2 regions of the Devosia sp. CAU 1758 genome follow, and region 1 is predicted to be linked to the other one. Evidence: predicted binding sites of a transcription regulator. Region 1 holds the regulator's gene; the other holds the start of a gene.

The links. The regulator HrcA, encoded in region 1, represses chaperone genes, less so after heat shock. The targets are predictions, from matches to a motif close to GTTAGCACTCNCNNNNNGNGAGTGCTAAC.
Region 2: the regulator HrcA is predicted to act here: its motif matches at 4,248-4,276, upstream of ACXYMS_RS08555 (co-chaperone GroES).

Annotation. Positions count from the first base shown of each region.
Region 1 covers NZ_JBTLRJ010000004.1:128,351-135,980, forward strand. The annotation lists gene ACXYMS_RS14090 (hypothetical protein) at 181-513, opposite strand; gene ACXYMS_RS14095 (aminodeoxychorismate synthase component I) at 632-2,416, shown strand; gene pncA (bifunctional nicotinamidase/pyrazinamidase) at 2,413-3,051, shown strand; gene grpE (nucleotide exchange factor GrpE) at 3,128-3,772, opposite strand; gene hrcA (heat-inducible transcriptional repressor HrcA) at 3,795-4,880, opposite strand; gene rph (ribonuclease PH) at 5,021-5,737, shown strand; gene ACXYMS_RS14120 (non-canonical purine NTP pyrophosphatase) at 5,937-6,581, shown strand; gene hemW (radical SAM family heme chaperone HemW) at 6,568-7,630, shown strand, end outside.
Region 2 covers NZ_JBTLRJ010000002.1:516,542-524,171, reverse strand. The annotation lists gene ACXYMS_RS08575 (glycosyltransferase family 2 protein) at 1-1,095, shown strand, start outside; gene ACXYMS_RS08570 (TSUP family transporter) at 1,105-1,854, shown strand; gene ACXYMS_RS08565 (BrnA antitoxin family protein) at 1,855-2,091, opposite strand; gene groL (chaperonin GroEL) at 2,223-3,863, opposite strand; gene ACXYMS_RS08555 (co-chaperone GroES) at 3,912-4,202, opposite strand; gene ACXYMS_RS08550 (DUF427 domain-containing protein) at 4,387-4,746, shown strand; gene ACXYMS_RS08545 (hypothetical protein) at 4,815-5,006, shown strand; gene ACXYMS_RS08540 (DMT family transporter) at 5,079-6,032, shown strand; gene ACXYMS_RS08535 (dihydrofolate reductase family protein) at 6,029-6,565, opposite strand; gene ACXYMS_RS08530 (hypothetical protein) at 6,689-7,069, shown strand; gene ACXYMS_RS08525 (sigma 54-interacting transcriptional regulator) at 7,066-7,630, opposite strand, start outside.

The sequences.
Region 1 (7,630 bases):
GAAGAAAGCAGCCTTTTGGCCCGAAAGGGGCCGGGGTCCCTCGTAGGTTATAAAATCGCCCCTTGCGGGGCCTCGGGGCGTATATAGGGGGGTGTCACACGCGCTTCAAGCGCGCGTATCGTCAGATTTTCGGTGTGGCCGGTAATGTTGGCCACCCGGCTTGCCGGGCGGCCGGGCGCATCAGTCGTTGATGGTATAGCTGTTGAGCTGGCAGATATCGATCTGCGGCTCGATCAGCTCAGCTTCGTTTTCCATCACGAACTTGAAGTCATAGAGACACTGGTCCGAACCGTCGCCAATGGTGGCGGTCGCCTGATAGCCCGCTTCGAGAATGCCGGTCTCGCCCAGAAGGTCCTCGCCCCAGCTGTTTTCATTGCTCGGCGTGGTATAAAAATAGTGCAGTGCGTAGGAACTGTTGTTGATGACCGTGAACTCAACGGTCTGTGCCGCGACAGGCACAATGCCGGCCACGAGCGCCAGGGTGGCAAGACCACCCAGCAGGAACGTCTTCATGATTGTAACCCTCATGCCGGGTGCAGGACGCGCCCGGACCGCCATTATCTGCCACTTGCCGATGCCGCCGCCAAGCTGTCTCGTTTCGCCGATCTGCAATAATCGATAGAAGCAAGCCATGACCACGCCCGGCACCGTGCTGCTGCACGACAATCTCGATCCGCACGGCCAGTGCCTGCTCTTTTTTCGGCCTCGCGAAATTCTGGTCGCATATAGCGCGGAGGAGGCGCGCTCGGCCCTGAAACGCCTGGCCGCGGCTGGCCGGGAAGGTCTCTGGGCCGCCGGCTACCTATCCTATGAGCTGGGCCTTCTGTTCGAGGAGCGGCTGGTCCCGTTGCTGCCCGCCCACAGCGCGACGCCGCTGCTCTGGATCGGGCTCTATGAGACGCCACAGCGATCCACCGGGGCCGAGATCGATGAGATGCTGGAAAAAGCCGATCCCGGCCGCGCCGAGGCGCTCACGCCTGAATGGGGCCCGGAGGCCTACGCCCGCGCCTTCGAGCGGGTGGAAGGTTTCATCGGGGCGGGCGATACCTATCAAGTCAACCTCACCATGAAGGCCCGTTTCCGCCTCGAGGGCGATCCGCTGGGCCTCTACCGGATCCTGGCCCGGAGCCAGAAGGTAGCCTATGGCGCCTATATCGATGCCGGGGATCATGTGGTGCTTTCGCGATCTCCCGAACTCTTCGTGTCCTGCAGCGCAGGCCGATTGCAGGCGCGGCCCATGAAGGGGACACTGAAGCGCGGACGGACACGCGCCGAGGACGAAGCGGGCCGAGCTGCCTTGGCCAGCGACGAAAAGAACCGCGCGGAAAACCTGATGATCGTTGATCTGCTGCGAAATGATCTGGGGCGCATCGCCAGGACCGGTACGGTCGCGGTGACAGACCTTTTCAGCGTGGAGACCTATCCGAGCCTCCACACCATGACCTCGGGCATCACGGCAGAGATGCGTTCCGATCTCGGCATTGTGGAGGTCCTGGAAAACCTCTTCCCCTGCGGCTCGATCACCGGGGCGCCCAAAATGCGGGCCATGGAGATCATCCATGCGGTCGAAGCGGGGCCGCGCGGGCTCTATACCGGCTCCATCGGCTATATCGCGCCGAATGGCGATTTTGCCTTCAACGTCGCCATTCGCACCGCCGTGATCGACGCCGCTGGAAATGGCGAGATCGGCATTGGTGGCGGCATCGTCGCCGATTCAACGGCGAAAGATGAATATGAGGAGGCGCTGCTGAAACTGAAATTCCTCTCCGATCCGGCCCCGGTGGTGACCCTGATCGAAACCTTCAAATGGACGCCTGAAGACGGCTATGCGCTGCTCGACCGGCATCTCGACCGCCTCCATGATTCGGCGGCCTATTTCGGCCTGCCGATGACGCTGGAGGAGGTCGATGCCTATCTCAGGGACCAGGCAGCGAACTGGACCGGGCCGATGCGGGCCCGCCTCACCCTCTCCGACGCTGGTCTCGACCTGACATCCGTGCCCTTGCCCCCCAGCCCGAAAATTTTCCGCTTCACCATTGCCGATGAGGCTCTGGATTCAACTAGCGTCTGGCTGGCGCACAAGACCACGAATCGCGCCTTTTATGACACGCCGCGCCAGCGTGCCCATGACGAACGCGGCCATGATGAAGTGGTGTTCCGCAATGAGCGGAGCGAACTGACCGAGGGCAGCTTCACCAATCTTTTCGTCGAGATTGACGGGAGATTACTGACGCCGCCTTTATCCTCGGGCCTGCTGCCCGGCACGCTGCGGGCCGAGCTGATCGCCCAGGGCAAGGCAGAAGAGCAGGTGCTGACCCTTGCCCATCTCCATGCCGCCGAGGCAATCTGGCTGGGCAATTCCGTGCGCGGCCTCATCCGCGCCCATTGGGCAGACCGGGAGCAAGACACGCCATGACAATTTCCATTCAACCCGAAGACGTGCTGGTCGTGGTCGATGTGCAATATGATTTCCTGCCCGGCGGTAGCTTGGCCGTCGCCGGCGGGGATGAAATCGTGCCGCTGATCAATCGGCTGGCGAAAAAGTTCAAGAATGTCGTGCTGACCCAGGACTGGCATCCGGCTGATCACATTTCTTTTGCCAGCCAGCATGCGGGCAAGGCGCCCTTCGAGACCATCACGCTCCACTATGGCATGCAGGTGCTCTGGCCCGATCACTGTGTCTGGGGCACGCACGGCGCTGAACTGAGCAAGGATCTCGACATCCCCCACGCCCAGCTCATCATCCGCAAGGGCTATAATAGGGCCATCGATAGCTATTCGGGCTTCCAGGAGGCCGACCGCGAAACCACCACCGGGCTGGCCGGCTATCTCAACGAGCGGGACGTCGGGCGACTGTTTGTGGTGGGGCTGGCCACAGATTTCTGCGTCGCCTGGACGGCGCTGGACGGGGTGGCCGGGGGATTTGACGTCACGGTCATCGAGGACGCGACGCGGGCCATCGATGCCAATGGATCGCTGGCCAAGGCCTGGGCAGATATGGGTGAGGCGGGAGTTCAGCGGGAAATGAGCCGGGAGAATTTGGAATTGTAGGCCCCCACCCCCAATAAGAATCCCCGCTTGCGCGGGGATTCACGTGAAACGCAGGCGGCGGCGGTATGCCGCAAAATCATGCGCTCTTGTCGACACCCTCGGCATCGTCACCTTCCGGAGCCACCGGCGCAGCAGCTGCGCCGCCCTTGGCGACACCGACCATGGCCGGGCGCAGCACGCGGTCGCCGATGGCAAAGCCGGTCTGCACGACCTGCACCACCGTACCTTCCGGCACATCGGGATTGGGCACCTCGAACATGGCCTGGTGCTTGTGCGGATCAAATTTCTGGCCTTCGGCCTCGATGGGCTTCACGCCATGCTTGGCCAGGAGGCGCTGCATTTCGCGATCGGCCAATTCGATGCCGTCGATGAGGCTTTTGAGCGACCCATCGGCCGTTTCTCGCACCTCGGCTGGAATCACCATCAGCGCGCGGCTCAGTGCGTCGGTAGCCGTCAGCATGTCGCGGGCAAAGCCGGCAATGGCATAGGAGCGCGTGTCGGCCACATCGCGCTCGGTGCGCTTGCGCAGGTTTTCCATCTCGGCATGCGTGCGCAGAACCCGATCCTTGAGCTCGGCATTTTCCGCCATCAGCGCTTCGACGGGATCAACCTCTGGCATCTCGGTCGCCGGGATTTCCGTTTCCGGCGTTTCGCCCTGGGCGGCGTTTTCGTCGCTCATCTGCTTGTCTTCCGTATGGGATAAAAGTCTGTTGCCCGCCATATCGGCCAAGCCGAGGGCGAATTCAACCCTTACCGCGCTTCCGCGCCATCATCGAAGAAATGACATTGGCGGTGTAATCCACCACCGGCACGATGCGCGCATAATTGAGCCGTGTTGGTCCGATGACGCCCAAGACGCCAACGATGCGATCATTGGCGTCTTTGTAAGGTGAAAGGATCACCGAGGAGCCGGAGAGCGAAAACAGCTTGTTCTCCGAGCCAATGAAGATGCGGACGCCCTGCCCTCGCTCGGCGTCACCCAACAGATCCAGCAGTCCTTCCTTGCTTTCCAGCTCGTCGAACAGCTGGCGCATGCGCATCAATTCGTCGCTCGCCATGGTATCGTTGATAAGATTGGCGCGGCCGCGCACGATCACCGTCGGCGCATCATTGCCCCCCGGTTCGGCCAGGGTCGCAATGCCGGCATCGACCAGCTTCCGGGTCAGTTCATCCAGTTCGGCCCGCTGCTCGGCGCGGCGCTCATTGAGCACTCGGCGCGCTTCCGAAAGGGTTCGGCCGACCACGTAATGAGCCAGGTAATTGCCGGCCTGTTGCAGTGCGCTGGCGGTATAGCCGGGTGGCAGGTCGAGGATGCGGTTTTCCACTTGACCATCCTCGCCGACCATGATGGCCATGGCCCGGGCGCTGTCGAGCCGCACGAACTCGATATGCTTGAGCACCATGTCTGCCTTGGTGGCAATCACCACCCCGGCGCCCTGGCTGAGGCCTGAAAGCAGCGAAGACGCTTCTGTAAGGACATCCTCGACCTGGGCATGACCGGCCGTGCCTTCGATATGGCGGGCAATCTGGCTGCGCTCACTTTCATTGACCGTGCCGATCTCGAGCATGGAATCGACGAAGAACCTGAGGCCCTGCTGGGTGGGCGCGCGACCGGCCGATGTATGCGGCGCCGCGATCAGCCCCAGATCCTCCAGATCTGCCATGACATTGCGCACCGAGGCGGGCGAGAGCTCCACCTGCAGGAGGCGCGAGAGGTCGCGCGAGCCCACCGGCACGCCGGTATCGAGATAGCGCTCCACCAGCCGCCGGAAAATATCCTGGCTGCGGGCGTTGAGGACGGAGAGAAAGTCTTCGGCCGGTCTGGTCATGATGGTTTGAATAAACTCGTCGGCTTTAACCCTGCCCATTCATTTAGGCCCTTGTTCCCCATCCGCCAAGCGCCCGGCGCTTGTGAGCCGGGGCGATGAGGGTTAAGAGGCGGTTAACGGCAATAGATACTGGATTCATGATGCGGCCATCCGGCAGACAAGCCTCCGACATGCGGGCGGTGACCCTTGAGCGCAACGTCGCCATGAAGGCCGAAGGCTCGTGCCTCGTCGCCTTCGGCAACACCAAGGTGCTCTGCACGGCCTCGGTCGAAACCAGCGTGCCCGGCTGGCTGCGCGGCAAGGGCAAGGGTTGGGTCACCGCCGAATATGGCATGCTGCCCCGCGCCACCGGTTCGCGCACCCGCCGCGAGGCTACGGCCGGCAAGCAATCCGGACGCACCCAGGAAATCCAGCGCCTCATCGGCCGCTCGCTGCGCGCCGTTGTCGACATGGAGGCCTTAGGCGAAGTCCAGATCACGCTCGATTGTGATGTGCTCGAAGCCGATGGTGGCACCCGTACCGCCTCTATCACCGGCGCCTATGTGGCACTGGTCGATGCGATCAAATGGATGGAAGCGCGCCACCTCACCAAGGGCAAGGCGCTGATCGATTCGGTGGCGGCCATTTCCTGCGGCATCTATCGTGGTACGCCGGTGCTCGATCTCGATTATCTCGAAGACGTGGAAGCCGAGACTGACGCCAATTTCGTCATGACCGGTTCGGGCAAATTCGTTGAAATCCAGGGCACCGCCGAGGGCGCGCCGTTCAGCCGCGAGGAACTCGACAGCCTGATGTCGCTGGCCGAACAGGGCATTGGCGAGTTGAGCGTGATGCAGAAGGTGGCATTGAGCGCATGATGATGTTTCGTCGCAAGGCCCCCTCTCCCGCCGGCGACCTTTCCCCCCAGGGAGAGGTGAAGGGGGCATTCGACGTCGCGCAAAGAAACCTATCCCCTTGTGGGGAAGGTCGGCCTGAAAGGCCGGGTGAGGAGGCCTTTAGTGAGGCCAGCTGCGCCATCTGGAACGATATCTCCCGAGCCCTTGATGGAGGCCGGAAGTGAGCATTCCCCGCCTCCATGCCGGTGACCGTCTCTGCATTGCCACGCACAATGCCGGCAAACTCAAGGAATTCCGCGAGCTGTTCGAGCCCTTCGGGCTGGAGCTGGTCTCGGCCGGGGAACTGGGCCTGCCCGAGCCCGAAGAAACCGGCACGACCTTTGCCGAAAACGCCCGCACCAAGGCCCATGCCGCCGCCAGGGGCGCCAATATACTGGCGCTGAGCGATGATTCGGGCCTTTGCGTCGACGCGCTCGGCGGCGATCCGGGGGTCTATACCGCCGACTGGGCCGGCGTGCCGCGCGATTTCAACCGCGCCATGAAGCGGGTCGAGGATGCCTTACAGGCGGCCAATGCCACCTCGCCCTCCCTGCGCCGCGCTTCGTTCAATGCCACGCTGTGCCTCGCCCATCCCGACGGCCGCGACATGCTCTATGTCGGCCGCTGCGATGGCACGCTGGTCTGGCCGCCGCGCGGCGATATTGGCCACGGTTATGATCCGATGTTCATGCCCGACGGCCACGACATCACCTTTGGCGAAATGGCCGCCGAAACCAAGCACTCATGGTCGCCCGGCCAGAAGGGGCTATCGCACCGTGCCCGCGCCTTTGCGCTCTTTGTGGAGAACCAGGTTGAGCAAGGCTAACGCCAACGACCTCTTCGGTGTCTATATCCACTGGCCGTTCTGCGCGGCCAAATGCCCCTATTGCGACTTCAATTCCCATGTCCATCGGGGCCACTTCGATGAGGATGCCTTTGTCGAGGGATACCGGAAGGAAATCGCGCACATGGCGGCGTTGTCGCCGGGGCGGCTGGTGCAGTCCATCTTCTTTGGTGGCGGCACGCCCTCGCTGATGTCGCCAAAGGCCGTTGGCGCGATTCTCGATGCGGTGTCGGGCGAATGGCAGATCGACGGTAATGCCGAGATCACGCTCGAGGCCAATCCCACCAGTGTCGAAGTCGAGCGCTTCCGCGGCTTCCGCTCCGCCGGCATCAATCGTGTTTCGCTCGGCGTGCAATCCCTGCGCCCCGGGCCGCTGGCTGAACTCGGCCGCCGCCACACGGTGGAAGAGGCCGTTGCTGCTGTTCGCATCGCCCAGTCGATCTTCGATCGCTCGAGCTTCGATCTTATCTATGCTCGTCCCAAACAGACGCTGGAGGACTGGGAAGACGAGCTCAAGGAGGCCATCTGGCTGGCGCGCGGGCATCTGAGCCTTTACCAGCTCACCATCGAGCAGGGGACACGATACTTCGACCTCTTCAACGCCGGCAAGCTGCAGATGCCCAATGAAGACCTGGCCGCTGATTTCTATGAGCTTACACAGGACCTGACCAAAGAAGCCGGCATGCCGGCCTATGAAATTTCCAACCATGCCGTGCCCGGCCAGGAAAGCCGGCACAACATGCTCTATTGGCGCTATGGCGAATATGCCGGCATCGGCCCGGGTGCCCATGGCAGGCTTCTCGTCAACCACCAGCGCCACGCCACTGCGACCGAGAAAATGCCCTTCGACTGGCTGAGCCGGGTCGAGACCAATGGCCATGGCATGGTCACTGACGATGTGCTGACCTGGGAAGAACAGGGCGACGAATTCCTCGTCATGGGCCTGCGGCTGAAGGAAGGCATCTCGCCCTCCCGCTTCATGTCCATCTCCGGCCGCGGCATTTCCGAACAGCAGATTGCGGCCTTGAAGG
Region 2 (7,630 bases), on a different contig from region 1:
ATTGCCGACAACGGCTCCACCGATGGCTCCCAGGCGATTGCCGAAGCGCTGGACGCGCGCGTGATCTCTGTCGCGCAGCGCGGCTATGGCGCTGCCCTGGGCGCTGGCATCGCCGAGGCGCGGGGCCGCTTTGTCATCATGGGCGATGCCGATGACAGTTATGATTTCGCTAATCTTGATGCCTTCGTGGCCGCCTTGCGCGACGGCGCCGATCTGGTCATGGGCAATCGCTTTGCCGGTGGTGTTGCGCCGGGGGCCATGCCCTGGCATCACCGCTATATTGGCAATCCGGTCCTGAGCTTTCTCGGGCGCCTGTTCTTCAGGACCCCCATTCGCGACTTCCATTGCGGATTGCGTGGGTTCCGGCGCGACGCCGTTCGCGATCTCAACCTACGCACCACCGGCATGGAATTCGCGTCAGAGATGGTGGTCAAGGCCACGTTGAGCCAGCTTGACGTGCGCGAGGTTCCGACCACGCTCCGGCCTGATGGCCGTTCACGACGACCGCATCTGCGCTCCTTCCGCGATGGATGGCGGCACCTGCGCTTCCTGCTGCTGTTTTCGCCGCGCTGGCTGTTCCTCTATCCCGGCTTTACCCTGCTCGGCATTGGCCTGGTCGTGGGGGCCATGTTGCTGCGCGGACCCGTACAGGTGGCCGGTGTGAGCTTCGGGGTCCATTCGCTGCTGGTGGCCTCGCTCTGCGTCATCATGGGCACCCAGTCCATCGCCTTTGCCATTATCGGGCGGCGCTTTGCCTCGCGCTACGGCTTCATTCCGCCCTCGAATTCCTATGATCGCCTGCTCGAAAGCCTGACGCTCGAACGCATCCTGCTCTTTGCCATCCTGCTTATGCTGGGCGGTCTTGCCGCCATGGGCTGGGGCCTGCTCGAATGGGCCCGTCGCGGATTCGGCCCGCTGACCTCCACCGCCACCCTGCGAGCGGTTATTCTGGCCATGACGGCGCTGGTCACGGGGTTCCAGCTGATGATGAGCGCCTTCATGTCGTCCATGATCAATATCCCCATCTACGAACGTCGTCTGGCCGATCGGCCGGCTCCCGACGATCGATTCCGCCGCCGCTCCGACCAGGTCTAGTTCCTCCCCATGCTCGATCCACTCCTTCTTCTCGCCCTGATGGGCGTCGGCATGCTGGCCGGCTTCGTCGATGCCATTGCCGGCGGCGGCGGCATGATAGCGCTGCCAGCACTGCTCTCGGTCGGTCTCCCCCCGGTAGCGGCTTTGGCTACCAACAAGATGCAGTCTGTGGTGGGCACGGGCATGGCGGTCGTCACCTATTGGCGGCGGGGCTTCGTCAACCTGCCCAGTCTGGTTCCCGCAATTGCGCTGACCTTTGCGGGCAGCCTCCTGGGCGCGCTTACGGTCAGCCAGATCGACACCAGCCTGCTCGACATTGCGGTGCCAGTGGCGCTCATCGCCATCGCGCTCTATTTTTTGTTTGCGCCCAAACTGTCCGATGCCGACAAGGCCGCGCGCTTGCCCTTCGGGCCGCTGGTGCCGGTCATGGGCTTCGCCATCGGCTTTTACGATGGTGTTTTCGGCCCCGGCACGGGCTCGTTCTTCACCATCGGCTTCGTGCTTCTGTTCGGCCTGGGGCTGACGCGCGCCACCGGTAGCACCAAGGCGCTCAATTTCATTTCCAATCTTGCAGCGCTGGCGATCTTCATCCCCCAGGGTCATGTCGTCTGGCCCGTTGCCGTGGTTATGGCGCTGGGTCAGTTGATCGGCGGCTATATCGGTGCCCGCACCGGCATCCGCTACGGCGCCAGGGTCATTCGGCCGCTGGTGGTGCTGGTCTCGATCGCGCTCGCGATCAAGCTCCTCGTCTTTCCCTGATCACTCCGGGTCCAGCTCCGCGGCCACGCGCAGGGTAGCGTTGATCCGGTCCTGCCAGCCCGGACCATCGTCCTGGAAATGCGCCAGCACATCGCGGTCGAGCCGCAGCGACACCATTTCCTTGCCTGCTGGGGGCTTTGCCGGCTTCGCTGGAACCGCCTCGGTCTTCGTCGTTGCTGATTTGAAGGCAGCTTCTGCCTGATCAAGGGCACTGCCGCCGCGTCTGGGTGTCCGCATCGATTCCTCGCTTATTGCAGGGACATCCTATCCCTATAAGGACAAAAAGCCCCGGTGTTTCCACCGGGGCTTTCCACCAAGATCGTGACTGGGAAGAAACGATCCTGGAAGCTTGTAGGGCTCGGGGTGGATTAGAAATCCATGCCGCCCATGCCGCCCATGCCGCCGCCGCCCGGCATTGCCGGCGCTGCGTCCTTCGGAGCCTCGACGATCGTGGCTTCGGTGGTGATGAGCAGGGACGCAACCGAAGCGGCGTCTTCGAGGGCGGTGCGGACGACCTTGACCGGATCGATCACGCCCAGGGCAACCAGATCGCCGTACTCGCCTGTCGCGGCGTTGTAGCCGAACGATGCAGCCGAGTTTTCGAGGATCTTGCCCACCACGACGGAGCCTTCGGCACCGGCATTGTTGGCAATGGTGCGCACAGGCTCCTGCAGGGCGCGGCGAACGATCGAGATACCGGCCTCCTGGTCGGCATTGGCGCCCTTGGCCTTGATGTTGACCGAAGCGCGGAGCAGGGCAACGCCACCACCCGGCACGATGCCTTCTTCAACGGCAGCGCGGGTTGCATTGAGCGCGTCATCGACGCGGTCCTTGCGTTCCTTGACTTCCACTTCGGTCGAACCGCCGACGCGGATCACGGCAACACCACCGGCGAGCTTCGCCAGGCGTTCCTGTAGCTTTTCGCGATCATAGTCCGAAGAGGTCTCTTCGATCTGTGCCTTGATCTGGCCAACGCGGGCCTGGATCTCTTCGGCCGTGCCGGCACCATCGACGATGGTGGTGTTTTCCTTGGTGATCTCGATACGCTTGGCAGTGCCGAGCATGTCGAGGGTCACGTTCTCGAGCTTGATGCCGAGATCTTCGGAGATCACCTGGCCGCCGGTCAGGACAGCAATGTCTTCCAGCATGGCCTTGCGGCGGTCACCAAAACCGGGAGCCTTGACGGCAGCGACCTTGAGGCCGGCGCGCAGGCGGTTGACGACCAGGGTCGGCAGCGCTTCGCCATCGACGTCTTCTGCGATGATCAGCAGCGGACGCTGCGACTGCACCACGGCTTCCAGGATCGGCAGGATGGCCTGCAGGTTCGAGAGCTTCTTCTCGTGCAGCAGGATGTACGGGTCCTCGAGGGTCGCCGTCATCTTTTCTGCATTGGTCACGAAATAGGGCGACAGGTAGCCACGGTCGAACTGCATGCCTTCAACGACGTCGAGCTCAGTCTCGGCAGTCTTGGCTTCCTCGACGGTGATCACACCCTCATTGCCGACCTTCTGCATGGCTTCGGCAATCATCTCGCCGATGGCGGATTCGCCATTGGCAGAGATCGTGCCGACCTGCGAAACTTCGGAGGACGAGGTGATGCCCTTGGCCGAGGCCTTGAGGCTCGCGATCACATCGGTCACGGCCAGATCGATACCGCGCTTGAGATCCATCGGGTTGAAGCCGGCGGCGACGGCCTTGACGCCCTCGACGACAATGGCCTGACCCAGAACGGTCGCGGTGGTGGTGCCGTCACCGGCAATGTCGTTGGTCTTTGAAGCGACCGAGCGCAGCAGCTGCGCGCCCAGGTTTTCGAACTTGTCTTCCAGCTCGATTTCTTTGGCAACGGTCACGCCGTCCTTGGTGATGCGCGGAGCACCGAACGACTTTTCGATGACGACGTTACGACCCTTGGGGCCGAGGGTCACCTTCACCGCATTGGCGAGGATGTTGACGCCGCGCAGCATCTTTTCGCGGGCGTCGGTCGAGAACTTTACTTCTTTGGCAGCCATGTGAGGCGCTCCTTAAAGTGGGTTGAACGACAGGATCGGTGGCGAGGCTCAGGCCTCGATCACGCCCATGATGTCGCTTTCCTTCATGATGATCAGGTCTTCGCCGTTCAGCTTGACCTCGGTGCCGCTCCACTTGCCGAAGAGCACGCGATCGCCGGCCTTGACGTCCAGCGCATTGATCTTGCCATTCTCGTCGCGGGCGCCGGGGCCCACGGAAACGATCACGCCCTCGGAGGGCTTTTCCTTGGCGGTATCGGGAATGATGATCCCGCCTTTGGTCTTTTCTTCACTGTCGACGCGACGGACGACAACGCGGTCATGCAGGGGACGGAAGCCCATGGTTATGTTCCTCTTGGCATCATTTCTGAATGCAATTTCGGACCTGTTAGCACTCACGAACTTCGAGTGCTAATAGGCTGCTGGGGATATAGGGATCGCGCCGGTCTCGAGTCAAGGCGTGTGAACCGAAGTTTTTGCTCGGGCGTTACCCCTTGATGCGACAATCCAGCGATGAGGTGCCCAAATGGCTGACGCCAACCAGACAATGCCCAATATCGTCCCGGTAGCGGGGCGGGTGCATATCTCCTTCGATGACGCGGAGATCGCCAGTTCGACCAAGGCCTTGCAGCTCGAACGTCCCGGCGCGGACCCGATGGTCTTCGTGCCGCTTGATGACGTCCACCCCGGAATCCTTGAGGCCTCCGACACCACGCGGGATGATGAGGGGCTCGGCGCGGCTCATTTCTATACCATCAAGACGCTGACGGCCAATGGCGCGGACGAGGCCTGGTATTATCCCTATGCCGATGGCCCCTATGCGCCCATTCGCGACATGCTGACTTTTGGTGGCGACCGCGTCTCCCTGCGGGTATCCGAGGTTTAGGCCGCTGGCTCGCGAGCAGCGCACATTCCCCCTTCCCCCCATCCCAAGACTGAGCCATAAGCACAATCATGAGCGAAAATTCTTCCCTGCAGATCAAGTTGCGCCGTGCAGGCGGCGTCGGTGCCAGCGCGAACTGGCATTGGGAAATTCAGGATGCATCCGGCAAGGTCGTCAAAACCGGCAGCGCCGTGGGCGAAGAGCACAAGGCCTTCGCTACAGCGCGCATTGCCAAGGAAAAGCTGGAAGCCGCGGGCAAGTAACGCCCTCCTGCACGCCAGAGAGCGGTCCGCGATACGGCCCTGGCCAATTCCGCGACCCGGAACAGGACTGACGTGACCGTCCCGACTGCTGAACCTGTCGCGCCCGTGGACAATCCACTTCGTGGCATAGTCCTCAAGGTCACATCGGTCTGCTGCTTCGTGGTCATGGCGACCATGCTCAAGGCCACTCAGACAATTCCCTCCGGGGAGATGGTGTTTTTCCGTGCCTTCTTCGCCATGCTCCCCGTGCTGGCCGTCCTGGCCTGGCGCCGCCGCCTGGTACTGGCCTTTCAGACCCGCCGTCCCTTCGGCCATGTGTTGCGCGGTCTAATCGGCGTCGCCTCCATGAGCCTGGGTTTTTTCGCGCTAACCCGCCTGCCGCTGCCTGAAGCCACGGCCATCGGCTATGCCTCTCCACTGATCATCGTTATTCTCTCGGCCGTGCTCCTGCATGAGCGGGTCCATGTCTTTCGCTGGACCACGGTTCTTGTCGGTCTGGTCGGGGTGGTGATCATCCTCTGGCCGCGCCTCACCATCCTGTCGGGCGATACGCCCATGGGGGATGCCGAGTCCATCGGGGCGCTGGCCGCCCTGGCCGCGGCCATTCTCTCGGCCTTCGCCATGCTCCAGGTCCGCACCCTGGTGCAGACCGAGCGTACAGAAGCCATCGTCACCTATTTCTTCATCACCGCCAGCCTGCTTAGCCTCCTGACCATCCCCTTCGGCTGGGTCTGGCCGACCCCGGAACAGGCGGCTCTGCTGGTGGGCGCCGGGATCTTCGGTGGCATCGGGCAATTGCTGCTGACCTCGTGCTACCGCCATGCCGACATGTCGGTGATCGCCCCGTTCGAATATGTATCGCTGATCCTCACCATCCTGATCGGCTTCGTCATCTTCGCCGATATTCCGACAGTGACCATGGTGATCGGCGCCCTGGTGATCGTGGGCTCCGGCATCGCCGTCATCCTGCGCGAACGCTATTTGGGCCTCGATCGCGCCAGGGCGCGGGAAGCCAATACCCCTTAGGTTTTGACCCGGTATCGGCATTGCACCAGCCCCGAGGGGAACGAGGTTGTGTCCTCAAGCTCCAGGGCAATGTCCGTCGCAAGGCTCCCGAACAGCCTCAGCCCATCCCCGATCAGCACCGGGACCTGGCTGATCACCATGTCTGCGATCAACCCTTCGCGCAGGAATGATGTGATCGTGGCGCCGCCATCGACATAGACCCGGCGCCAATTGCGCTGCTCAGCCAGGGCAAGGGCATCGCCCGGCGTGGCCGCGATGATTTCAACCTTGCCGATGAGCTCCTGGGGGATGTCGGCCGCATTCAGGCTGTTGCTCAGCACCAGAACCGGTCGGTCATAGGGCCATGGCGAAAAGGTCGCGACCTTCTCAAAGCTCCCCCGGCCCATGATGATCGCATCGATCCCGGAGATGAAGCGGTCATAGCCATGGTCCTCGTCCAGTGCCGAAAACCCCACCAGCCAGTCGATGTCGCCGTTCTTGCGGGCGATATAGCCATCCAGGCTCGTGGCAATGAAAACATGGGCGGTGGTCATGCTCGGAGAACCTCCATCTGATTGTGCCTCCTGATCACATGCTTGGGTGTCAGTGCGTGTCAGCAGCGATCTTGAACATGGTCATCCCTCACCCGATGTTACCCCCGGCATGGGGGAGTCATCATGGTCAGCACAGTTGCTATCGTCTTTTCGGTATTGATGGCCGGCCTGGCCATTTTCCAACTGGCGCTGATCCGGGGCGCGCCGCTCGGCCATTTTGCCTGGGGCGGACAACACCGCGTCCTGCCGCGCGCCCTACGCCTGGGCAGCGCCGTGGCCATCCTGCTCTACGCCCTGTTCTCGATCATCCTGCTCATGCGCGCAGGCGTGGTCGCCCCTTGGCCCGAGGCAGGTTTTCTGGTGCCGGCGGCCTGGGCCGTTTCTGCTTATCTCGCGTTGGGCGTGGTGATGAATGCCATATCGCGCAGCCTGCCCGAGCGCCTCACCATGACGCCGCTGGTCGTGGTGCTACTGGGCCTCACCCTGGTCGTGGCGCTTGGCTAGCTCGCGACCTGCATGCCCGCCCAGCCCTGGCGCTTGCGGTAGATGGTCGAGGGGCTGATTTCGAGCGCTGCGGCGGCCATCGAGATATTGCCGCCAAAGGCCGCAATGGCATCCTCGATAATGCGTTGCTCCTGCTGCCACATGGGCAGCACCATGCGTCGCTCGGCCCGCGGCGCCTCGACTGGGGCGGTCGTGGCGACCTTGGATTCTATGTCTGCCGCCTCGATCATGCCGGCGCTGATTTCGCCGCCGTCGAACATCACCACAAGGCGCCGGACCAGGTTCTGCAATTGCCGCACATTGCCGGGCCAGTCTGCGGCCGTCAGTTTCTGCGACGCTTCCGGGCTGATGCCGGCAAAACTCTTGTGCTCTTCCCGCGCATAGTGGGAAAGGAAATGCCGGGTCAGCACCATGATATCGCTGGGACGCTGGCGCAGCGGCGGCAGGTGAATGGGCAGGACATGCAGGCGGTAGAACAGATCCTCGCGGAACTGTCTTTCGGCAATCATCTGCATCGGGTTGCGATTGGTCGCGCAGATGACGCGCACATCCACCTTGCGC